DNA from 4 places in the Desulfotomaculum sp. OF05-3 genome. Region 1 is predicted to be linked to each of the others. Evidence: predicted binding sites of a transcription regulator. Region 1 holds the regulator's gene; each other region holds the start of a gene.
The links. The regulator Rex, encoded in region 1, represses fermentation and respiration genes when NADH is low (regulators of the CRP and FNR family bind a similar motif). The targets are predictions, from matches to a motif close to ATTGTTAANNNNTTAACAAT.
Positions count from the first base shown of each region.

Region 2: a site for Rex is predicted at 3,679-3,698, ahead of gap (type I glyceraldehyde-3-phosphate dehydrogenase). Genes of this name have one in related genera too.
Region 3: a site for Rex is predicted at 721-740, ahead of DXA87_RS02960 (butyryl-CoA:acetate CoA-transferase). Genes of this name have one in related genera too.
Region 4: a site for Rex is predicted at 4,642-4,661, ahead of DXA87_RS02980 (acyl-CoA dehydrogenase). Genes of this name have one in related genera too.

Region 1 is NZ_QWGO01000001.1:103,438-109,524, forward strand. It holds gene alr (alanine racemase) at 1-316, opposite strand, end outside; gene DXA87_RS00435 (NAD(P)H-hydrate dehydratase) at 306-1,889, opposite strand; gene acpS (holo-ACP synthase) at 1,886-2,254, opposite strand; gene DXA87_RS00445 (redox-sensing transcriptional repressor Rex) at 2,248-2,940, opposite strand; gene DXA87_RS00450 (ABC-F family ATP-binding cassette domain-containing protein) at 3,217-5,196, opposite strand; gene DXA87_RS00455 (MATE family efflux transporter) at 5,630-6,087, opposite strand, start outside.
Region 2 is NZ_QWGO01000001.1:241,545-247,631, reverse strand. It holds gene DXA87_RS01090 (sodium/glutamate symporter) at 1-876, opposite strand, end outside; gene DXA87_RS01085 (response regulator) at 1,113-1,799, opposite strand; gene DXA87_RS01080 (ATP-binding protein) at 1,787-3,469, opposite strand; gene gap (type I glyceraldehyde-3-phosphate dehydrogenase) at 3,805-4,824, shown strand; gene DXA87_RS01070 (phosphoglycerate kinase) at 5,062-6,087, shown strand, end outside.
Region 3 is NZ_QWGO01000003.1:86,659-92,745, reverse strand. It holds gene DXA87_RS02965 (acetyl-CoA C-acetyltransferase) at 1-441, opposite strand, end outside; gene DXA87_RS02960 (butyryl-CoA:acetate CoA-transferase) at 921-2,264, shown strand; gene DXA87_RS02955 (LysR family transcriptional regulator) at 2,325-3,230, opposite strand; gene argH (argininosuccinate lyase) at 3,811-5,184, opposite strand; gene DXA87_RS02945 (YfhO family protein) at 5,181-6,087, opposite strand, start outside.
Region 4 is NZ_QWGO01000003.1:93,909-99,995, reverse strand. It holds gene DXA87_RS03000 (LysR family transcriptional regulator) at 1-264, shown strand, start outside; gene DXA87_RS02995 (AEC family transporter) at 363-1,001, opposite strand; gene DXA87_RS02990 (electron transfer flavoprotein subunit alpha/FixB family protein) at 1,394-2,443, opposite strand; gene DXA87_RS02985 (electron transfer flavoprotein subunit beta/FixA family protein) at 2,474-3,259, opposite strand; gene DXA87_RS02980 (acyl-CoA dehydrogenase) at 3,314-4,465, opposite strand; gene DXA87_RS02975 (3-hydroxyacyl-CoA dehydrogenase NAD-binding domain-containing protein) at 4,810-5,649, opposite strand; gene DXA87_RS02970 (enoyl-CoA hydratase-related protein) at 5,689-6,087, opposite strand, start outside.

The sequences.
Region 1 (6,087 bases):
GGTATTCAAACATAGGCAGACTGATGTCGTTTTCAAGACATTCCTGATAGCGGCCGGCTGAAACCGGACCAAGACACAGGATCTCTTTTTCGATTCCATGTCTCCTGAGCTTAAGCCCCTCATCCACCGTTGCCACCGCGTACCCACAGACAAAACGGTCGATGGTCCTCGCCACCGGAACTGCCCCATGTCCGTATGCATCCGTCTTTACCACGCCGTACATCTTCGTTCCCGGACGAAGATGCTCCTTCATGGCCTTCATATTTTCTTCAATACGCCCGAGATCCACCTCTGCGTAGATTCTGTCAAATTCCATCTCTGTATACCTCCGGAAGGCAATCTGCGATCTCCCCTGCTAACACTCCGTGGACTCCAAAATGTTGCTCAGCGGCCTCGCCGGCGAGACCGTGTACATAAACTCCAAGGGCCGCCGCGTCACTCTCCTCCAGTCCCAGCGCTACGAGCCCGGCGATCACGCCCGTAAGCACATCACCGGAACCGCCTTTGGCCATAGCCGGAGTCCCGCTTCCGTTCACGAACGTCTTTCCGTCTCTTCCGGCGATCACCGTCGCCGCGTCCTTTAAGACGCATACTACGCCGTACTGATCCGCGAACTCCCTGGAGGTGCGGACCGGATTCTCCTTCATTTCTTCTATCTGAATTCCTGTGAGCCGCGACATCTCCTTCATATGCGGCGTCACGATAATATTCTCCGTAAAATAACCTGTAAGTTCCCGGTATTCCGCCGCAAGATTCAGGGCATCCGCGTCAAGAATGATCGGAACATAGGCGTCCTTCAGGACATTTTCCACCATGCATCTGGCATAGTCCTCCATCCCGATCCCGGGGCCCAGAACGATCACATCGGCCCATTCCGTCTCCCTCGCGATCTTTCGCGCAAAGTTTTCCGGATCTTTCTCGGCCTCCTTCGTGTCGTAGGTGGCTAAAATGGCCTCCGGAAGCTTTTCCTGTACGATCAGCCGGTTCTCCTCCGGGGTAAAGACCTTTACAAGTCCGGCTCCCATCCGGTATGCCGCTCTGGCGGAAAGCAGGGAAGCCCCCGCCATATTCTTCGCTCCTGCCATCACAAGGATCTTTCCGTATGTTCCCTTGTTGGAATCAGCCATGCGGGCCGGGATCCTCAAAAGATCTTCCCGATCCAGCATCTGGACATGCTTTTCCCGTTCTGTGCTGCTCTCCGGCACAAAGCCCACATCTTTCACGAAAAGATGTCCGCAGAGCTCCCGCCCCGGAAACAGCACCTGTCCAAGCTTCTTTTCTCCGAACGTGACCGTCACATCCGCGCGGACTGCATCTCCCATCACGCTTCCGTTATCGGAGCTGATGCCCGACGGGATATCGACAGCAATGACTTTCATGTCTTCCTGTCCATTGATCCACCGGATCAGCTTCCGGTATGCGCCCTCCACATTTCTCGAAAGGCCGATCCCGAAGATTGCGTCCAGGATCACGCCCCGGCAGCTTCTTTTTCTCTCCCCGGCCTTTCTAAACGGCTGCACCGGGATCTTCTTTTCCACCGGGTCCGGCAGATCTTCCGCCGTCATCACCGGAATTCCCAGCCGTTTTACGACATTTAGCTGGGCTTCCAGCTCCTCGCTTCCTTTTCCGTCCCGCTGCGGGAAAACGATCTTCACATCGTACCCCTTTAAAAACAGCATTCTGGCGGCGGCAACTCCATCCGCCCCGTTATTTCCAAAGCCGCAGACGGACCAGACGGTCCCTGCCCGTTCTTTCTCCAGTATCTCCTCTGCTTTTTCTGCAACTGCCATCGCTGCCCGTTCCATCAGGACTAAGGATGGAATCCCATACCCTTTGATGGACCTTGCATCGAACTCTTTCATTTCTTTTCCGCTGAGAACTGCTTTCATCCGGCCTCCCCCTCTCCGACGGCAAACGCCATCGCATGGTCCTTCGTGTCTGAGATCGACACTTCGATCTTTGTGATCCCGAGATCTTCTGCTGTTTTTGCGGCTCCCTCATGAAGCTCCACATAGGGCTTTCCAAGAGGGTCTCTTAAGACCTCCACATGAATCGGCATAAACTCCCGGAATCCCGTTCCAAACACCTTCGCCACTGCTTCTTTAACGGCAAAAGTGCCGGCAAGGACCCGGGGATCTCCCTTTGCCTGCCGGCGCTCACGCTCGGTATAAATACGCGACAAAAAAGCCTCTTTATCACAGGCTTTTTTTACGCGCTCAATTTCGATCAAATCACAGCCAACTCCAATCAACATGTCTCATTGGTTCCCGTCTGTTCTGCTTTTTCCTTTGCTTTCCGCTCCCGCTCATCCTGCATGCTGCAGACACGATAGGAAAGTCGCATCAGGCTCTCGGAGAGGTGGACATTCTCAACGACCACATCATCCGGAACATTTAGGTCGGTATGGGCAAAGTTCCAGATCGCCTTGATTCCGGCCTTTACCAGGCGCTCTGCGATCTCCGGAGCCTTGGACTTCGGGATCGTGAGGGCTGCGATCTGCACCTCGTTATCGATAATAAACTGTTCAAGGTCATCGATCCCGCGGATTTCCACACCACGGACCACGAGACCGATCAGCCGCGGATTGGTATCGAACATTCCCTTGATCATAAATCCGCGCTTCTCAAAATTTGTGTAATTGGCGATGGCCTGTCCAAGGTTTCCGGCTCCGATGATAATGAGGTTGTGCTGTCTGTCGATTCCTAAAATCCTTGCGATCTCCGTGTAGAGATACTTAACATTATATCCGTATCCCTGCTGGCCGAAGCCGCCGAAATTGTTAAGATCCTGACGGATCTGGGACGCCGTCACCTTCATTCTGGCGCTCAGCTCATTGGAAGAAATCCTTTCGATCCCCTCCTCCATCAGCTCACCCAGATATCTGTAATAGCGCGGAAGTCTGGAAATAACCGCCTTTGAAATCTGTCTTTCGTCTGTCATTTTCTGGTTTCACCTTCTCAAAACTTTCATATAACGATGGAATCTATTATACTCATATCTATATTATTTGTCAAATCCTTGTCAAAGAATTTAGGCGAATTGGGGCTGGAACTGCCCTAGCCCATAAAAAAGAAAATGTCCCGCCCATGATCTCCCCGACCGGACGGAACATTTTTCTTTTGAGTATATCTATATCTGTTCAACAGGTTTGCTGCTGTTCACACCCTGCGCAGGCAGCAACGGACCTGAGACTCAGCGGATATTAATGATTGCTGCTTATTCAGCCAGCTCCTCCCACTTTTCATACAAAGTCTCAAGTTTCCCTGCGATCTCCTCTTTTTCTTTATTTAACTCCATGAGCTTCGCCACATCGGAGAAAACACTCTCGTCGCAGAGAAGTCCGTCGATCTCACCGTCTCTCGTCTCGAGTCTGTGGATCTCGTCCTCGACCTTTTTCAAGTCATTCTGACGTTTTCTCTGGCGGGCCTGCTCTTCCTTCTGGGCTTTCCAGTCAAGCTTTCCGCCTGCGTCCGCGCTGCTCTCCGCCGCTTTTCCGGAAGTTTCAGCCGCCGCTCCCGTCTTTGATGCGCCGAATCCGACGATTCCGCCGGTAGGCTCCACATTCTCGGTCCCGAAATGGGCGTTCATCATGGCCTCATGTTTTTCCAGATAATAATCGTAGTTACCGATATAATTCATCATCCGCTTTCCGGTGAGATCCAGGATCCTCGTTGCGGTCTTGTTGATAAAATAACGGTCATGGGAGACGTAGAGCACCGTACCGCCGTAATGGCTTAAGGCATTCTCCAGAATCTCCTTCGAAGTGATATCCAGGTGGTTCGTCGGCTCATCGAGGATCAGGAAGTTTGCCTCGGAGAGCATGAGCTTCGCAAGGGAAACACGGCCTCTCTCGCCGCCGCTTAAGTCCCCGATCCGCTTAAACACATCGTCCCCGGTAAAGAGGAATGCCGCTAACGTACTTCTGATCTGGGTGTTGGACATTCCCGGGTAGGCATCGGAGATCTCCTCAAACAAAGTCTTTTCCATGTGGAGCACCTGATGATCCTGATCATAATATCCGATGTGGACTCTGGAACCAAGAATGATCTCACCGTCATCCGGCTCCACAAGACCGTTGATGATCTTTAAGATCGTGGTCTTTCCCGTTCCGTTGTCACCGATAATAGCAACCCGTTCCCCGCGCTTTACATCGAAATTCAGGTCTGTAAATAATGTCTGGGAACCAAAGGACTTCGCCAGACCGTTTACTGTCAGCACATCGTTTCCGCTTAAGATATTCGGCTCCAGGCGGATATCCATGGCGTCATTGACCTCCGTCGGCTTCTCAAGGACTTCGATCTTATCTAACATCTTTTCCCGGCTCTCCGCTCTCTTAATGGACTTTTCCCGGTTGAAGGATTTTAACTTTTCGATGACCGCTTCCTGGTGCTTGATCTCCTGCTGCTGGTTTAAGTACGCCTTCATCTGGATCGCGCGCATCTGCGCCCGCTTCTCGCTGTAGGCCGTATAATTCCCGGAGTAGACCACAGCATGTCCATTGTCCAGCTCGATGACCTTCGATACGATCTTATCAAGAAAATACCGGTCATGGGCAACGATGAGAACGGCACCGCGGTAGTTTAAGAGATAAGTCTCCAGCCATGCGATGGATGACATGTCCAGATGGTTCGTCGGCTCATCGAGAAGAATGATATCCGGGTTTGTGAGAAGAAGCTTGCCCAGAGAAACTCGTGTCTTTTGTCCGCCGGAAAGCGTGGAGATCTGCTTGGAGAACTCCTCCTCCGTAAAACCAAGTCCCTTTAAGACGCCCACGATCTCACTCTTCCAGGCATAGCCGTTGATGAGCTCAAACTCGTGGCTTAAACGGCTGTACTGATTCATCATGGTCTCCAGCTCTTCCCCGGATGCCGTCTTCATGGAATTTTCCAGATCCCTCAGACGATTTTCCATGGCGATGACGGACTTTTTCGCATCCAGCATCTCCTCATAGATAGTCCGGTGGCTCAAAAGATCCTGGTTCTGCGCCAGGTAGCCCAGCGTCTTCCCGCTTCCAAGCACCACCTCACCGGAATCCGGTGCCAGCTCGCCGACAATGATCTTTAAGAGCGTCGATTTTCCCGCTCCGTTGATGCCGACGATGGCAGCTTTTTCATGATCCTCAATATGAAAGGAAGCGTTCTTGATAATATCGTCGCTTCCGAATGATTTGCAGATATTGCTGCAGGATAATATCATAAAATCCTCCTGTTTCTATCACTGTAACAGCCTCACAGCCGCATACTTTTTGTACACCGCAGTTATTTTTACAACTGCTCTTTTATCTTTCAACCGCAAATACAGACTCTGTATTTGCCGGCATTTACTTTTTTATTTAAGCCCAGGGAAAATACGGCCACACCGACGTTTATGATCGTTCCAAGTCCAAACATTTTGTCCTTACAACCAACCGCTTTTTCAGTCCGGCTGCCTGCCTCTTTTATCTTGTCAGTGTCATGTCACATCAAATCCGCCTGATATAACACCATATCGTATTCATATAAAACGACATACGCAGTTAAGTATAACACATATCTCCCATCAGCGCAACGAACACAAAATCAAAAATCCGCTGCCGTTTTCCATGACATTCCGTTCATGTTGAACCAGGCAGCGGACATCTTTATTCATTTTATGCTTCTTTCTCCACCTGATCTTCCCATCTGCTTTTCTTATAGTAAAAGTAGGAGATAACCGCGCACACGATCCACCCAACCGGGTAGCCGAGACCTACGGTGTACTCGTTGAAGGCGATCTTTGTCACAAAGAACAGATAGATCTGCCTGCAGACAACGAAGCTGAAGAGCATAATGCACATCGGGCCCTTCGCGTCACCGGAGCCTCTTAAGGAACCAGCCAGGATCTGGTTGAAGGAGCTGCAGAAGCGGAACGGCACGGTCATCAGGATAAACAGAGTTCCGTAATGCAGAACCGACGGATCCCTGTTAAAAAGGGATACCAGGGATCGCGCGGAGAGCGCCATGACGATGGAGATGCAGCTCAGCGCGCCGACACCCATGAACACCGCCTGTCGGACGCCTTTTCTGGCACGCTTTACATTCTTCGCGCCGAGGTTCTGTCCCACGAAGG
Region 2 (6,087 bases), 140 kb from region 1:
AACCTCCGGAACATAGAACTTGATGTTTGCAGCTTCCATGACGTTTCTTGCGATGGCACCTGCGAAGAGGCAGCCGATGAATTTCGGCATCTCAATCATCGGGATATTGTCGAGTAAGCAGTAAATCGGCATGCCGAGAGCTGCGAGAAGTAAGCACATTGCGAACATCATGATCATCTTTGTGTTGTCAAGCTCCGGTGCCTTGCCGGTTGCCTTTGCTTCCGGCTTATCGTTCGGGTCAGCCTTTAAACCGTGCTTTGCGATCAGGAAAGCCGCAACCGGACCACCGATGAGGGAGCCCATAACGTTACCAAGAGTACCTGCCGCAACACCGATCGTTGTAGCATCCTGTGCACCCCAGCCCTCGAAGATCGGACCAAAGGCAGATGCGGTACCAACACCACCGGACATCGCTGAGGAAGAACACTGAAGAGCGAGGAGCGGATTTAAGTTGATCAGGTGAGCGATCGCAACACCGAGAACATCCTGACAGGTGATCAGGAGGCAGGCAGCAAATGCGATCATGACGCAGAGCTTTCCGCCTGCATGTCTTAACATCTTTGCGCTGAAGCCGAAGCCTACGCAGAGGAAGAAGAGGTTCTGACAGAGGTCTTTCATGACCTTTGCGTCAAAACTGATACTGACTGTGCCGGTCATCTTGATCGCGGAAATCAAGAGTGAAAAGATGATACCGGAAACAACCGGAGCAGGAATCGCATATTTTCTTAATGCCGCGGAATGTGCGACGATTGCGCGTCCGAGGAAGATTACGATTGCTGCAAAGCCGAGAGTACATAAATACTCAAATTTAAAATTTGCGATTGCGCCATCGGCAGCTGGTGTGTAGGTGCCGAAATAGCTGATGATATTTTCCATAAAATATCCTCCTATCCTTTTTTTGCCTTACACATTCCGCTCTTCTTTTCCTGTCCCGGGAATCCGGAAACAGCTCACAGATGAAAAGAAAAGCGCTCCATCTGTTTATACCCCGTTTACATTGATGAAAATGTGTAAAAACTTTATAAAAAGAATAAAAGATTTTGTGCATGGTGTCAATTTAAGTAAGTAAGTAACAGGTTTTGTAAATATCGTAACTGCCGCCGGAGGGCAAATCATTTTTGCCCGAATCCATATTTGATCGAAGGGCGGCCGCCGGTCTTGTAATCGATCGTGCTGATGATCTCGCCTGTGTCTACCATATAGTTCATGTATCTGCGGATCGTGATGCGGGAGAGGTGGATCTGCTCGGCGATCTGCTCGCTGGTAAAGAAGCCATTCCGGTTGTTCTGCAGATATTCCCGGATCATGGCAAGGGTTGTCTCGTTCAATCCCTTTGCGAGTGACGGCTTTGCGTCTGCCCTCTGGTCATTCACGGAAAAGAGACGGTCGATATCGTGCTGGCCGAGTCCCCCGTGGCTGTGCTCCAGATACTTCTTTGTCTCGGTAAAACGGTCAAGAGCTGTCTTAAAACGCGTATATTCGAAGGGTTTCACGAGATAGTCGGTGATCCCGCGATTTAACAGGGAGCGGACGATATCCGTATCGTTCGCGGAGGTGACCATAATGACGGATGGTGTGAGGCCGGCATTGTGGAGGGCATCGAGAAATTCACCGCCGTTCATGACAGGAGTATAGTAATCGAGAATGATCAGGTCAGTGGGATTCGTCTTCAGGTAGGGGAGCGCCTCCGACCCGTTTTTAAAGATCCGGTCCACCCGGAATTCCGGAGTGACCTCGACATACTGTTTATTGATGGAGGCGACCATCGGATCGTCCTCGATGATGATTACATGATACATGGTGTATGCTTCCTTTCCGTAAATGTGATGGTAAAGCAGGTGCCCTCTCCCGGTTCTGTCTCGATGGAGATCTCGCCGTTCCCGCTGTCTACAAGCTGTTTGATCAGGAAAAGTCCGGTCCCGCGGTTTGTGCCCTTGGACGAGACGCCCTTTTCATAGATCCTGTCGATCAGATCCGGATGGATCCCGCGCCCGGTGTCCTCACAGGTGATGATATTGCAGCCCGGGTCACAGTAGATCCCGAGTGTGATCTCCCGGATCTCAGGACTGCCTGCGGAAAGCTCCTCGATGGCATTTTCGAGAAGATTTCCGACGATCGTGATATAGTTTTCGACCGGAAGAAGGAGATCCTTTTCCAGACAGCGGCTGTCCGGGGAGACGGTGAGCAGGATGCCGAGCTCCGCGGCATGCATCATTTTTCCGATCACAAGGGCGCAGATCTTTGATACGCGCAGACAGTCCGCAGTCTGGCGGATCGACTGGCTGGAGACAAGGTTGCTGTTGATAATGAAGTTGATGGCCTCCTCCGTCTGACCGGTCTGGAGGTAGCCCAGGATCACGTGGAGCTTATTTAAAAATTCGTGGTTGAAGGCGCGCAGTGTGTCAAGCATCGCCTTTGCTCCGGTGAGCTCGTCCATGACCGTCTCCATCTCCGTCTGGTCATTGATGATCGTGAGGATCACCGGATGCTCCGTCTGGGTGTCTGCCGGAATCTCACTGACCAGAAGTCTTCGGTTCTCACAGGTGCAGGCACGGTGGTAGGACGGTGTGCCGGACGCGAGGACCCGGTCTGCCTGGGATTCCGGGAAGAAATCCCTGAAAGTGCGTCCTTCCATAAGAGGTTCAGTCCGTTCCTGTCCGGAAGTCCCATCGTCCGGGGAGACAGAAGGCGGATCCTCCGGTTTTTCAGGCAGGACATGAAAGAGATTTTCTGCCGCCTGATTTGCGTAGACCACGGAACCGGTGGAATCCGTGGCGACAAGCCCCTCCTCCAGTGCATTCAGCACGGTATCCTGACGCAGATACAGGTCGAGAAGCTCCGTCGGATGATGTCCCATCAGGGAATCCCGGAGAAGGGAGACGAGTCCGTGAGCCAGAAGAATGCTGACGAGCAGCATGATCATTGCTGCTAATAAATAGGTAGGAAAGACTTCGTGGATCTGCTCTGAGATATAGGTGTTGAAGACCGACGCTATAACGAATCCGATGATCGCTCCGTCGCTGTTCCGGATCGAATGGAAAGCCCGCCGCTGGGAACCGTTTGTACCGTAGCCGATGGTGATATAGGGCTGGCTTCCCTTTAATATTGCCTCCTCCTCGCCGCCGACGAAGGTTTCCCCCGTCTCCTTCCGGTTTGTGTGGTAGAACCGCAGCCCGGTCGTATTATAAATGGCTATGACATTGAGATCGGGAAAATTTTCAGACAGGGAATCCAGAGCTTCATTGGCGGATCCGTCCGGATAACCGTTTTCCAGCATGGAGACAACATTGTCCATGGAGGCGACATAGGCGGCGAGGGCGCTGATGTTTTTATCGATCTCCTGACGCTGACGTGTAATCGTCGAAAAAAGGGTTATACTTAAGGAGAGGAGCAGCAGGCAGACGGACACTGCCATAAAGCTGAAAAACAACTGGCTCTCCAGGGATAGTTTTCGAAATTTCTGCATCATGAAACGTGTCCTCCATAGTGGAATACAGGGTATTGATATTTATGCCTTAGTATAAAAAAAAAAAGAAGGAGTTTCAAGAGGAAAGATGACGAAAAAAAGAGGGATTCCCGGCTTTTGCCGAAAAAAGGAGAAAATCTTCGATTCATATTGGGAAAAGTTTGTAAAAAGGACTTGCTATTTCTGGCAGAATTATGTACAATAAAACCAAGGTTGATTAATATTTAACAATCATAACTGTTTGGCGTTTCAGAGTATCCTTTATGTTCCGTGAAACGTGCGGACATGCTGAATGGTTATGAAACGACCACACATCATTTTCTAGGAGGAAAAGAAAAATGGCAGTTAAAGTTGCGATTAATGGTTTTGGCCGTATTGGCCGTCTTGCATTCAGACAGATGTTTGGCGCAGAAGGATTCGAGATCGTTGCGATCAACGACTTAACTTCTCCGGAGATGCTCGCACACCTTTTAAAATATGATTCCACACAGGGCAGATATGCTCTTGCGGATACAGTATCCTACGGTGAGGATTCTATCACTGTTGATGGCAAAGAGATCAAGATCTACGCGAAAGCAAACGCAGCTGAGCTTCCGTGGGGCGAGATCGGTGTAGACGTTGTTCTTGAGTGCACAGGCTTCTACACATCCAAAGCAAAAGCACAGGCTCATATCGATGCAGGCGCTAAGCACGTTATCATTTCCGCTCCGGCAGGAAACGATCTTCCGACGATCGTTTACAACGTAAACCACGAGACATTAAGCAAAGATGACCACATCATCTCCGCTGCTTCCTGTACAACAAACTGCCTCGCTCCGATGGCAAAGGCATTAAACGACTCTTACCCGATCCAGTCCGGTATCATGTGCACGATCCACGCTTACACAGGCGACCAGATGACACTTGACGGACCGCAGAGAAAGGGCGATAAGAGAAGAAGCCGTGCAGCAGCGATCAACATTGTTCCGAACAGCACAGGCGCTGCAAAGGCAATCGGCCTTGTAATTCCGGAATTAAACGGCAAGCTCATCGGTTCTGCTCAGCGTGTTCCTACACCGACAGGTTCCACAACGATCTTAACAGCTGTTGTTAAGGGCCAGCCGACAAAGGAATCCATCAACGCAGCAATGAAAGCAGCTTCCAACGAGTCCTTCGGCTACAACACAGATGAGATCGTTTCCAGCGATATCGTTGGTATGAGATACGGTTCTCTCTTCGATGCAACACAGACAATGGTTCTCCCGATCGACGAGAACACATCTGAGGTTCAGGTTGTATCCTGGTACGACAACGAGAACTCCTACACAAGCCAGATGGTTCGTACAATTAAGCACTTCGGAAAACTGTTAAATGCTTAATCGGTCCACAGAAATTGTGACAAATTAGACTCACTGAGGGGTCCGGTCTGTTGAGGACCGGATCCCTTTTTTATGTAACAGGAAATTACGAGGAATTCCCTGTTGCATAAAAAGGCACTGACGTGCCAAAGATGCGCACTCGCGCGAAAGCCCGCCTCCCGCGAAAGACTCCGGCGGCTGCCGTGGGGCGGAAGACAGGCAGATGTCTGTCAGAAAATATCAAGGAGGAATTCCGACATGTCTTTAAATAAGAAAACAGTTGATGATATCAACGTAAAAGGTAAAAGAGTTTTAGTCCGCTGCGATTTCAATGTACCGCTTAAGAACGGCGAGATCACAGATGAGACACGTATCAACGCGGCTCTCCCGACGATCCAGAAGCTGATCAACGATGGCGGCAAGGTAATTCTTTGCTCCCACCTCGGAAAAGTTAAAAACGGACCGAACGAGGGAGAATCCCTTGCACCGGTTGCAAAGAGCCTTTCCGCAAAGCTTGGCAAGGAAGTTGTATTCGTTTCTGATTACAATGTAACCGGCGAAGCTGCAACAAAGGCAGTGGATGCTATGAAAGAAGGGGACGTAGTCCTTCTTCAGAATACACGTTTCCGCGGCGCTGAGGAGACAAAGAACGGCGAGAAGTTCAGCAAAGAGCTCGCGGATCTCGCAGACGATTATGTATGCGACGCGTTCGGTTCCTCCCACAGAGCACACGCTTCCGTAGCAGGTGTTACAAAATTCATCTCCGCAAAGGGCGGCTCCAACGTAGTCGGCTACCTGATGGAGAAAGAGATCGCGTTCCTTGGAAACGCGGTTGAGAATCCGGTTCGTCCGTTCGTAGCGATCCTCGGCGGTGCAAAGGTTGCTGATAAGTTAAATGTGATCTCCAACCTGCTTGAGAAGTGTGATACCCTCATCATCGGCGGCGGTATGGCTTATACCTTCTTAAAGGCACAGGGCAAGGAGATCGGTAAGTCCTTAGTTGATGATACAAAGATCGACTACTGCAAGGAGATGATGGAGAAGGCAGAAAAGCTTGGAAAGAAGCTTCTCCTTCCGGTTGATACAACCGTTGTTGCTGAGTTCCCGAACCCGATCGACGCACCGGTTGAGGTTGAGTACGTTTCCGTAGATGCGATCCCGGCAGACAAAGAGGGCGTTGATATCGGACCGGAGACCTGCAAGCTCTACACAGAAGCTGTAAAGAGCGCAAAGACGGTTGTATGGAACGGACCGATGGGTGTATTCGAGAACCCGACTCTCGCT
Region 3 (6,087 bases), on a different contig from region 1:
ATCGTTAACCATTGTATCAACTAAGGTAGCATTGCCCATACGGTATCCGTAACGGCCTTTCATCATAGCATACGGAGCCATGGACATGTTCTCCATACCACCTGCAACAACGATATCAGCGTCACCGGAAAGGATCATCTCAGCTGCCATGTTAACAGCCTCAAGACCGGAACCGCATACTACGTTGATCGTTACAGCCGGAACCTCGATCGGGAGACCAGCTTTTAATGTAGCCTGACGAGCTACGTTCTGTCCCTGACCTGCCTGGATTACACAGCCCATGTAAACCTGATCAACAGCTTCCGGAGCTACACCTGCTCTCTTTAAAGCCTCTTTAATTACGATCGCGCCAAGTTCCGGAGCCGGAACTGTGCTTAATTCGCCACCCATTGTTCCGATTGCGGTACGGCATGCACCTGCCAGTACAATTTTCTTTGCCATTTTCTTTTCCTCCTCATTATACCGCTGCCATGCTCTACACCATATTTTTTCCACAAGCAAGGCAGTATATTATGTATAACTAATAATATCACCAAACCGTTTTTGTGTCAAATAATTATGACAAGCTTTTTATATATTTTTTCTAAACAAATTAGAAAGTTTCCTTATCCTTTCGTACAAAAGTTACTTTTTTGCTTTGATGCGGTGTTTTGGCGCTTCGTCATGTTTTGCGAACATTTACGAAGCTTTTTCCCGGAATTATTGACCTTACACCCGGAAAATGTTAAAATAATCTCATAGTTTGTCCGTGCGGCGGTCTATATGGAAACAAGTGCTGCAGATCCATTTGCATAAGTTTTTCCATATGTGCCGGCATAGGGCGTGTGTCCTGTGCTTCCTGTTTTCGTGTCAATGGAAACAAAAAAACCGCACAATATATTGCTACTATATTTTTATGGTTACAAAGAGAGGGTATTGAAATGGATTTCAAACAGATGTATCAGGAAAAGCTGGTTTCCGCAGAGAAGGCAGCTTCCGTAATCAAGTCCGGTGACTGGGTCGATTACGGCTGGACAACAGCGACACCGGTTGCTGTCGACAAGGCAATCGCAAAAAGACTTCCGGAATTAACCGACGTAAACTTCCGCGGCGGTATCTTAATGTGGGTGCCGGAGATCTTCAAGATCGAGAATCCGGCAGAACATATGACCTGGAACTCCTGGCATATGGGCGGTATCGAAAGAAAAGCGATCGCACAGGGATTCAGCTACTATGCTCCGATCCGTTACTCTGAGCTTCCAAGATATTACAGAGAATCCCAGACTAAGCCGGACGTAGCTGTATTCCAGGTTTCCCCGATGGACGAGCACGGTTTCTTCAATTTCGGACCGAACGCTTCCCATATGGCGGCTGTATGTGAGACTTCCAAGGTCGTTATCGTGGAAGTGAACGAGAATATGCCGGTATGCTTCGGCGGCACTGAAGAGGGCGTTCATATCTCTCACGTTGACATGATCGTGGAAGGTGACAACCCGGCGATCGCTGAGATGGGCGGCGCTGCTGCTGCAAGCGATGTCGATGAGGCTGTCGCAAAGCTGATCCTTGAGGAGATCCCGGACGGCGCATGCTTACAGCTTGGTATCGGTGGAATGCCGAACGCGGTCGGCGCTCTGATCGCGAAATCTGACTTAAAGGATCTCGGCGTTCATACTGAGATGTATGTTGACGCATTCGTGGATATCGCAAACGCCGGAAAGATCACTGGCGCAAGAAAGAATATCGACAAAGGCCGTCAGGTATACGCATTCGGCGCAGGTACAAAGAAATTATATGACTATTTAAATAAGAACCCGGAGTGTATGTCCGCACCGGTAGACTACACGAACGATGTCCGCACGATCTCTGCTCTGGACAACTTCATGTCCATCAATAACGCTGTTGACCTTGACCTCTTCGGTCAGGTAAACGCAGAGTCCGCAGGAATCAAGCACATCAGCGGAGCCGGCGGACAGCTCGACTTCGTTCTGGGCGCTTACCTTTCCAGGGGCGGAAAGAGCTTCATCTGCTGCTCCTCCACTTTCAAGAAGAAGGACGGCACCTTAGAGTCCAGAATCGTTCCGACTCTGGCTCCTGGCTCCATCGTAACCGATACCCGTGCGAATATCCACTATCTCGTTACTGAGTACGGTAAAGTAAACTTAAAAGGTCTCTCCACATGGCAGAAGACTGAAGCGATCATCTCCGTAGCACATCCGCAGTTCCGCGACCAGCTGATCGCAGAGGCTGAGAAGATGCATATCTGGAGAGCAAGCAACAAACGCTGATCATAAATAAAATGCACAACAGGGGCTGTCAATGGCAGCCCCTGTTGTTGTATAATATGATCATGCATTCAGGATCGGATCCATCAATGTGATCCCCTTTTCATTTGCAAGCTTCCGTCTGCATATTTCCAGAAGAGGCTTCTGATATGGGGACTGGTCCTCCGTCCGGTACAGATAGTAGAGCGTTCTGCTTGGTGGCTCCACATCGAGTTCATGGATCGATACCGGCGTCGTCTTTAAGATGCTTTTTGCGACAGAGATCGGAAGAAACGCCCAGTTATCACCGTTCTGGGTGAAATACTGTAAAAATCCCATCTCATCCAGATAAACCTGTGGAACTGCCGCGCTGTTGAAATAATAGTTATGCCAGGTGTCAAAATTCTGATCCCACTGTGTCCGGATTTCCCGGCGCGGATCCAGCTCTGAGACTTTGATGTTGTGGGGAAGATTCAGATCTTTTCCCACTATCAGGCACAGTTTTTCCTTAAATAATACCTCCGTCTTTACCTGTGACGAATACATCGGATCCGTGATAAAGGCGATGTCCACCGTCTTGTTGTTTACATAGCTGTAAGCTTCACTCGAATGAAGTGTCGTCACATGGAGGCTGCATTCCGGCGTATTCCTTATAAATTCCTGAAACACCGTTGGCAGCATGAATGCAAGGAGGCTTCCGACACTGGCCACATAAAAACTCTTCTCATTGCTCAGCAATGCTTCCTCCTGAGTCTCATTCCAAAGTGCCTGCCAGCGGTGTGCAATTCCAACAAAGGCTCTCCCCTGTCTTGTCAGCTCCACATGACGGACTCCTTTATTCCGGATAAACAGGGAATAGCCCAGTTCTTCCTCCAGTGCGCGGATCCGACGGCCGAGAGCCGGCTGTGTGATATATAATTTTTCTGCCGCCGCAGAAAAGCTTCCGCACTGGGCGATCTTCAAAAACGCTTCAATTTCAAGAAACGTCATGTTCGATTCTCCTTTCTGTGCCGCAACACCAACATGTTCGATATCTTTTTTGCGTGAGCATCTTCATTTCATGCTGTTTCGTTCCAAAATGTTAATATTTATATTTATTATATCAAAACAGGGACGCTTTTACAATTCTATCAAACCATCTTACGATTTTGGGCACAAACGGTATTTTGCGCCCTATATGCCTGGACGTTCCAAAATATTAAGTTTTATTAATATTTAATATTATAATTTGTCACTTTTTATTTACTCATAACCATTTTACTTTCCAGACAAACCATGCTATAATACACGAATGGAAGGAAGAGCCGCACCAACTCTTCCCGAAACTTTCTTCTCATTATATTATAACGCGATATTTTAAACGCACAGCCGCCTTGGAACGATATTTGGGGTATCGTCCTTGGCGGCTGTGTTCGTTATTCTGATTTGTTGACATTGTTCTCTTCTTGCCGGATGCTGCGCATCCGACAAGAAGCGTCGGGCGTCGCCCTTATAGAAAAAGGCTCTCAAACCACTGAGAAAATGTAAACATTTTTCAGTGGTCCGAAAGCCTTTTTCTGCAATGTCAACTTTAAGCGTTCAGTTCTTTCTTATAAACCTCAATGACTTTCTTCATCGCCTCCGCACCCGGAGCACCGATGGTCACGCGTTTCTCCACGCATGTCTTCATGGAGATCGCATCGTAAATATCTTCCTCGAATACCGGGCTGATGGACTTGAACTGCTCCAGAGTCAGGTCATCCAATGCCTTGTTCTCGTTGATGCAGAGAAGCACCAGCTGTCCGATGATCCCGTGGGCATCACGGAACGGAACGCCGTGGTTTACAAGGTAGTCCGCAGCATCTGTGGCATTCGTAAAGCCGTTCTTTGCGCTGGCTTCCATCACATCTTTGCGGAATGTCATCGTAGATACCATGCCCGTGAAGAGTAAGAGGCAGCCTTTTACGGTGTCGATGGCATCAAAGGTCAGCTCTTTGTCTTCCTGAAGGTCCTTATCGTATGCCAGCGGGATTCCCTTCATGACTGTCAGCATGGACATCAGGGCACCATAGACACGGCCGGCCTTTCCACGGATCAGCTCCGCGATATCCGGATTCTTTTTCTGCGGCATAATGCTGCTTCCGGTGCTGTAAGAATCATCCATCTCAACAAAACGGTACTCGTTACTGTTCCAGATGATGATCTCCTCGGAGAAACGGCTTAAATGCATGGCGATCGTGGAGAGCGCTGCCAGAAGCTCAATGAGGTAATCCCGGTCGGATACGGAATCCATGCTGTTTAAGGTCGGTCCGTCAAAGCCTAAAAGCTCTGCTGTGTACTCGCGGTCTAACGGGTATGTGGTTCCGGCAAGGGCACCGGATCCTAATGGGCAGTAATTCATGCGCTTTCTGATATCTGCAAGACGTCCCCTGTCACGGCGGAACATCTCGTAGTAAGCACCTACATGGTGAGCCAGAGTTACCGGCTGTGCTTTCTGAAGATGGGTAAATCCCGGCATGTAGGTGTGGAGATTTTCCTCCATAAGCTTTAAGAGAACCTTAAGAAGTCCCTTTAACAGGACATCTGTCTCATCGATCTCATCTCTTGTGTAGAGCTTCATATCGAGAGCGACCTGATCATTTCTGCTTCGCCCGGTGTGGAGTCTCTTTCCGGCATCTCCGATCCGTTCGATCAGGTTCGCCTCAACGAAGGAATGGATATCCTCGGATTCCGTTGTGATTTTTAAGGTTCCGTTGTCGATATCTTCACGAATACTCTTTAAGCCGGCAATGATCGCGTCACGGTCTTCCTCTGTGAGGATCCCCTGTTTCGCGAGCATCGTCACATGGGCGATGCTGCCTGCGATATCCTGTCTGTAAAATTTCTGATCGAAGGAGATGGATTCATTAAAATTGTGTACTAACTGGTTCTCTTCCTTCGTAAATCTTCCGCCCCAAAGTTTCATGTCTGTTCCTCCGTTGTCTGTTTTTTATGATTTATATGTTTCTCCGGTTCCGGCATGTCGGGAATTTCGGAATCCGGTTCCTCCATTTCATCTGAGCTCTCTTCCGGTTCTTCATCGATCTCCGGAATTTCTTCAAATTCATCTTCATCCGCATGTTCTTCTTCTGATTCCCGTTGCATTCTCCGGATCCTGAGCATCCGCGCTCGATCTCTCCGCCTCTCCATCTCTCTGCGCAAAAACCATAAAAAGATCAGGATCACGATCGATCCGCCTGTGATCAGGACGCCGGGCTTTAATCCCTCCGGGAAATAAGAAAAATCGATCACATGGTCCCCTGCGTCCACATCGATGGCGAGGAATGCGCCGAACGCTTTCCTCGTCTCCACCTTCTGCCCGTCTACCTTCACAGTCCAGCCCTTATCGAAGGGGATCGATGTGAAGAGCATTCCAGCCCGGTCAGCAGTTACAGTTCCGGAAAGCTTCGTATCCTTCCAGCTCGTCAGATGCATCGGCATCCGGTTCAGACGGTCATAGACCTGAATCATGGCATCCTCGGAGAACCGATAGGCAATGGCATTCAACTGCTCCCCCGCCTCATCTGCCGTGAGCTTCACTTCATATCCCGGAGACAGGGTTCCGAGTTCCAGAAGATATCCGCGGTCTACATTGCCAAATGACTTTGAACCCGACGGCAGATCCGCTTTCACGTTCTTCACCTTCTTATTCAGAACGAACACATAGTATTCCCCGGTCATATCCGGTGTGAAGGTGAACGTATTTTTATTCACTGTTCCGCCTGTATCTACAAGAACTTCGTCTGCCCCTGTGACCAGACACAGATCATTCTGTACTTCCGCGGGATTATCCATCTCATACTGCCAGTTCTCCTCAATATCCGAAGGA
Region 4 (6,087 bases), on a different contig from region 1:
ATCGTAAAGACCCAGTCCGACAATATGGGAATGCTTCTGGAACTCTGCGCCGCCGGAAAAGGCGCCTGCATCTCCCCGCTGAACCTTGCCATGAGCTCCCTCTCCCCTGAGCAGCGCAAAAAAATGCGGATCATCCATCTCGGACGATCCGCAAAATATAAGATCCGCTTCGGTTCTCTGGAACAACCTTACCAGTGGAAGGCGATCCGGAACTTTATGGATGCCGCGAACGCTGCACTCACCAGAACCGGCACAACCACCTAGCTTTCCGTTCTCTATCGCATGCGGTGTGCCATTTTTCAAATGAACAAAAATTTCTATCTCTTCTCCTAACTGAAAACGATCGACCTGCCCGGGCCCTCTCACCCTGCCAGATAACACCAGACTGGCAGGGTCAGCATGGACATTAGCGTCGTCATAACCACACATCTCGTTGCAAACAGGGCGTCACTGTCATATCTTGCCGCAAAAATCGCCGCCGTAGCTCCGGCAGGCATGTCGGTCATCAGAACGCTGATTCCCAGTGATGTGGCATCAAGTCCAAGTCCAACGACCAGTGCTGCTGCCGGGAGAATGATCAGACGGAATACAGAAAACATGGCTGTATCTTTATTAAAGATCGTTGTAATTTTTACATCCGCCAAAATCGTTCCCACGATCAGCATCGTGAGGGCGCTGTTACAATTCCCAAGATACTTCACTGTCGCCGTGATGACGGCTGGAAGCTTCACCTGAGTCACCATGCAGATCAAGCCCAGATAAATTGCAACCAGACATGGATGTGTCAGCACGTTCTTCGCGACTTTCTTCTTATCCACCTTCTCATCCGCCACAAAATAAGATTTCAAAAAAGTCCCCCAATCGTCGGTCTTTATTACAGCCAACAACCGGGGAACTTCCAGGACTCTATTTTTCTTTACTATACAGCGCCTCTTATAAAAAGCGATTCCAAAACACTGCACCTCATCTTCGATCTTCTGGCTGATATAACCTCCAGACATCAGTATCTCCAGATGAGGAAAAGGTACTTTACTTTGCCCGTAAGAAAAAAGGACATGAAGGCGTAAAGGGAACTGTAACAGAAGATATGGAGCCTGATTTGTGCATCAGACTTCCTTATTTTAATTGACCAAATATCTTGTGATGGTTTTCCAATGCAAAAAGAACACCTGTAAAACAGACGCCGGCACTTTCTTCCGACTATATAGACGCAAAAATCCCCGCCCGGAAACCCGGACGGGGATCATCACCTGTTGTGACACTACCGGCAGAATCACTCTGCCTACTTTAATATATTCATGTTTTTAGCGGGTGCTAAGGTCAAAATTCCTCCCGCAAGCAAGCTTGCATCGGACTTTAGACCTTTTCACCCTGATAATACAATTCACGCAAATTAGTTAGCTGCAGCAGCTTTTGCTTCTTTGATCTTCTCTGTCAGCATCGGAACGATCTTGTTTAAGTCGCCTACGATACCGTAGTCAGCTACATCGAAGATCGGAGCAGACTCATCTTTGTTAATCGCAATGATGATGTCAGACTCTTCCATACCAGCTACGTGCTGGATCGCACCGGAGATACCGATTGCAAAGTATACATGCGGACGAACAGTCTTACCAGTCTGTCCAACCTGGAGATCTTTCGGCTTCCAGCCGGAATCTACAACTGCACGAGAGCAGCTTACGGTACCGCCAATAGCCTCAGCGAGGTCATCAAGAAGCTTGAAGTTCTCTGCGCTTCCAACTCCACGACCACCGGAAACAAGGATCTTTGCATCCATGATATCAGCTACGTCGGATACTGCCTTAACGATCTCAAGAATCTCAACGTACTTGTTGTCCGGAGTGAATCCCGGGTTGAACTCGATAACTTCTGCTCTTCTGCCAGCCTCACGGTCAAGCTTCTGCATAACGCCTGGACGTACTGTAGCCATCTGCGGACGGAATTCCGGGCAAGCGATTGTAGCGATCGTGTTGCCGCCGAATGCCGGACGGGTCATAAGGAGCTGACCATGTTTCTGCTCTTTACCCGGCATAGCAACAAGCGGGAAATCTCCGATATCAAGCTGTGTACAGTCAGCTGTAAGACCTGTATGGATACGTGCGCAAACACGCGGGCCAAGGTCACGACCGATTGCTGTAGCACCGATTAAGAAGATGTCCGGCTTGAACTCGTTGATAACGGAAGTGATCGCATGAGTATACGGCTCAGTTCTGTAATCTTTTAATTCCGGATCGTCAACAACGATAACTTTGTCTGCACCGTACTCACCGAGTTCGTCTGCAAGACCTTTTACGTTGGAACCAACTAAAACTGCTGTTACAGTTGTTCCTAAATCTTTTGCCAGGTCTTTACCTTTACCGATCAGCTCCAGAGCGATGCTGCTGATCTGATTGTCTACCTGCTGTGCAAAGACATATACACCCTTATATTCTGCTAAATTCATCACTTTTCACCACACTTTTCTTTTTTTGAATTAAAGTACATGTTTCTCAGTAAGTTTCTCAACAATGTAATTTGCAGCTGCGGACGGATCAAGGTTTGTCTCCTTAACGCCTGCACCCTTTCTTACTTTGTCGGAAGCCTTAGCGATCTGAGTCGGGGATCCCTTAAGACCAAGGTTGGAATCAAGGACATCTTTCAGATCTTTTCTGCCCCAAACGGTGATCTCTTTCTTGTATGCATCGAAGATTCCGCCCGGAGTCATGTAACGCGGCTCATTTAATTCAGAAAGTGCTGTAATTAAGCACGGCATTTTAGCCTTTAACATCATGTATCTATCATCGAACTGACGCTTAACGATTACGGAATCGCCATCGATCTCGATGCCCTCAGCATAGCTGATTACCGGGAGACCAAGGTGCTCGGAGATCTGCGGACCTACCTGAGCTGTATCACCATCAATAGCCTGACGGCCTGTGATGATGAGGTCATAGTCAAGGTTTCTTAAAGCACCAGCGATTGTCTGGGATGTAGCCCATGTATCAGCACCGCCGAGAACACGGTCTGTAACAAGGATACCGTTATCAGCGCCCATAGCCATAGCCTCACGAAGAACTTCCTCAGCCTTCGGAAGACCCATTGTAACTACTGTAACTTCTGCACCATACTGATCTTTTAAGCGAAGAGCTGCCTCCAGACCAGCTTTATCATCCGGGTTCATGATTGTGAGCATAGCTGCTCTGTCAAGTGTTCCATCCGGTTTGAACTTTACGCCGCCCTTAGTATCCGGCACCTGTTTTACACAAACAACGATTTTCACTGTATTTCACTCCTTATTTTCATTTATAGTTATGATCTTCCAGCTGTTAAATTATTATTTTAACAGTGCGCCGGAGATAACCATTCTCTGAACTTCACTTGTTCCTTCGTAGATCTCGGTGATCTTAGCATCACGCATCATACGCTCTACGTCGTACTCTCTGATGTAACCATAACCACCATGGAGCTGTACAGCCTTTGTTGTTACTTCCATAGCAACCTCTGCTGCATACAGTTTAGCCATTGCTGCCTCTACGCCGTAGGACTTCTGAGTAGCCTTAGCCATTGCTGCACGGTAAACCATCATCTGAGCAGCTTTTACCTTTGTTGCCATATCAGCAAGCTGGAACTGTGTGTTCTGGAACTGACCGATTGTGCGGCCGAACTGTTTTCTCTCTTTTACGTAAGCAACTGTTCTGTCAAGAGCGCCCTCTGCAAGACCAAGAGCCTGAGCAGCGATACCGATACGTCCGCCGTCAAGAGTATGCATAGCGATCTTGAAGCCCTCACCCTTCTTACCTAAGAGGTTGTCCTTCGGGATGCGGCAGTCTGTGAAAATAAGTTCATATGTTGCAGATCCGCGGATACCCATCTTCTTCTCTTTTGTACCAAAAGTGAAGCCCGGTGTACCTTTCTCTACGATAAATGCGGAAATCTCTTTCTGCATTTTGCCACGTTTCTCAACAGTGCCTGTTACAGCGATAACGATGTATGTATCAGCATACTTACCGTTCGTGATGAAGCACTTGGAACCGTTTAATACCCACTCGTCGCCGTCTAAAACAGCTTTTGTCTGCTGACCCTGAGCGTCTGTACCAGCGCCCGGCTCAGTTAAACCGAATGCGCCTAACTTCTCGCCTTTTGCAAGCGGAACGAGGAATTTCTGCTTCTGCTCTTCTGTTCCGAATGTCATGATCGGATCCATGCAAAGGGATGTATGTGCGGAAACGATAACGCCTGTAGTACCGCAAACTTTGGAAAGCTCCTCAACGCACATAGCGTATGTAAGCGGATCACAGCCCTGTCCACCATACTCCTTCGGTACCGGAATACCGAGGAAACCGTTTTTAGCCATCTTCTCTACGGTTTCAACCGGGAATCTCTCTTCCTCGTCAACCTCCTGAGCAAGGGGTTTGACTTCCTTCTCGGCGAAATCATGGAACAGTGTTCTCGCCATCTCATGCTCTTTACCTAATGTAAAATCCATGTTTTTAGTTCCTCCTTGTGAATTGTATCATGTATAACATAGGGAAATGTGGATGCTTCATTTCTCCGATGTACCTATCCATTGGACAAATGGGGACAGCCCGCATTTATCCGGTCCCGCATTTTGCAGGTTCAAAACTCCCGGCATATAACCCAACATATGTGCCCGGAATTCTGATTGTGAAAAAAAACACAATCTTGGTCAAAAAATAAATTTAGCGTTTTCTTTACCTCATAAGCCTTCTTTCGCTGATATTTAGTGGAAAAAGTAAACGCTATCGGGTTATCTGCCTGACGGGATCAGATCCCCGTCAGGCATTTCCCATACCGGTAACTATCTCCGGATTATTTTGTGTAATCGTAGAAGCCCTTGCCGGTCTTTCTTCCAAGAAGGCCGCCGCGAACCATCTTCTTAAGAAGCGGATGCGGACGATACTTCGGATCGCCTGTCTCTGTCTCAAGAACGTTCATGATTGCAAGAACAACATCAAGACCGATCAGATCACCGAGAGCTAACGGTCCCATCGGATGGTTAGCGCCAAGCTTCATAGCAGTATCGATACCCTCTACGGAAGCAACGCCCTCAGCATAAATGCCGACTGCTTCGTTGACCATCGGAATAAGGATTCTGTTTACAACGAAACCTGCAGCCTCTTCTACCTGTACCGGAGTCTTGCCGATCTCTTCAGAGATCTTCTTAACAGCTTCAACGTCTTCCGGCTTTGTGTTTAATCCAGCGATAACCTCAACCAGCTTCATAACCGGTGCCGGGTTGAAGAAATGCATACCGATTACATGTCTCTCAACAGCGCTGCCGATCTCTGTAATGGAAAGAGAGGAAGTGTTTGTTGCAAAGATGCAGCTCGGTTTGCAGATCGCGTCGAGCTCTTTAAATGTCTGCTTCTTGATCTCCATGTTCTCGATCGCAGCCTCTACAACGAGGTCACAGTCGCCGCAGATATCTTTCACACCAGTTGTGATCTTGTTAAGGATCTTGTCAGCCTCTTCCTGAGTCATTTTGCCTTTTGCGATTCTCTTCTCGAATCCAGCGGCAATTTTCTTCTTTCCGTTCGCTGCAAATGTTTCATTGATGTCGCAGAGCATTACCTCATAGCCTTCTGTCTGTGCGAATGCCTGTGCAATACCGGAACCCATGGTTCCTGCGCCGATAATACCAACTTTCATGATTTTATCTCCTTATATATGCAACAATGTTATGTAATCTTATCGATTTTTGAAGCCGTCCACTTTTCTCTTCTCGAGGAACGCCTTCATTCCTTCCTTCTGATCCTCAGTCTCAAAGCACTCGGAGAAATATTTCTCTTCGATAGAGATTGCGTGGTCAAGGTCGGAAAGGTAACCGTCTGTCAGGGACTCCTTGGAATTTCTGACAGCGATCGGTGCGTTGGAGGCGATCTTCTTTGCCAGCTTCATAACTGTCGGAATAAGCTCTTCCTTCGCACATACACCGTTTACAAGGCCGATCCGGTATGCCTCGTCAGCTTTGATATTGACAGCGGCATATACCATTTCCTTTGCCTTTCCGGTTCCGATCAGTCTTGCGAGACGCTGGGTTCCGCCGAATCCCGGAGTAATACCAAGACCAACCTCCGGCTGTCCGAA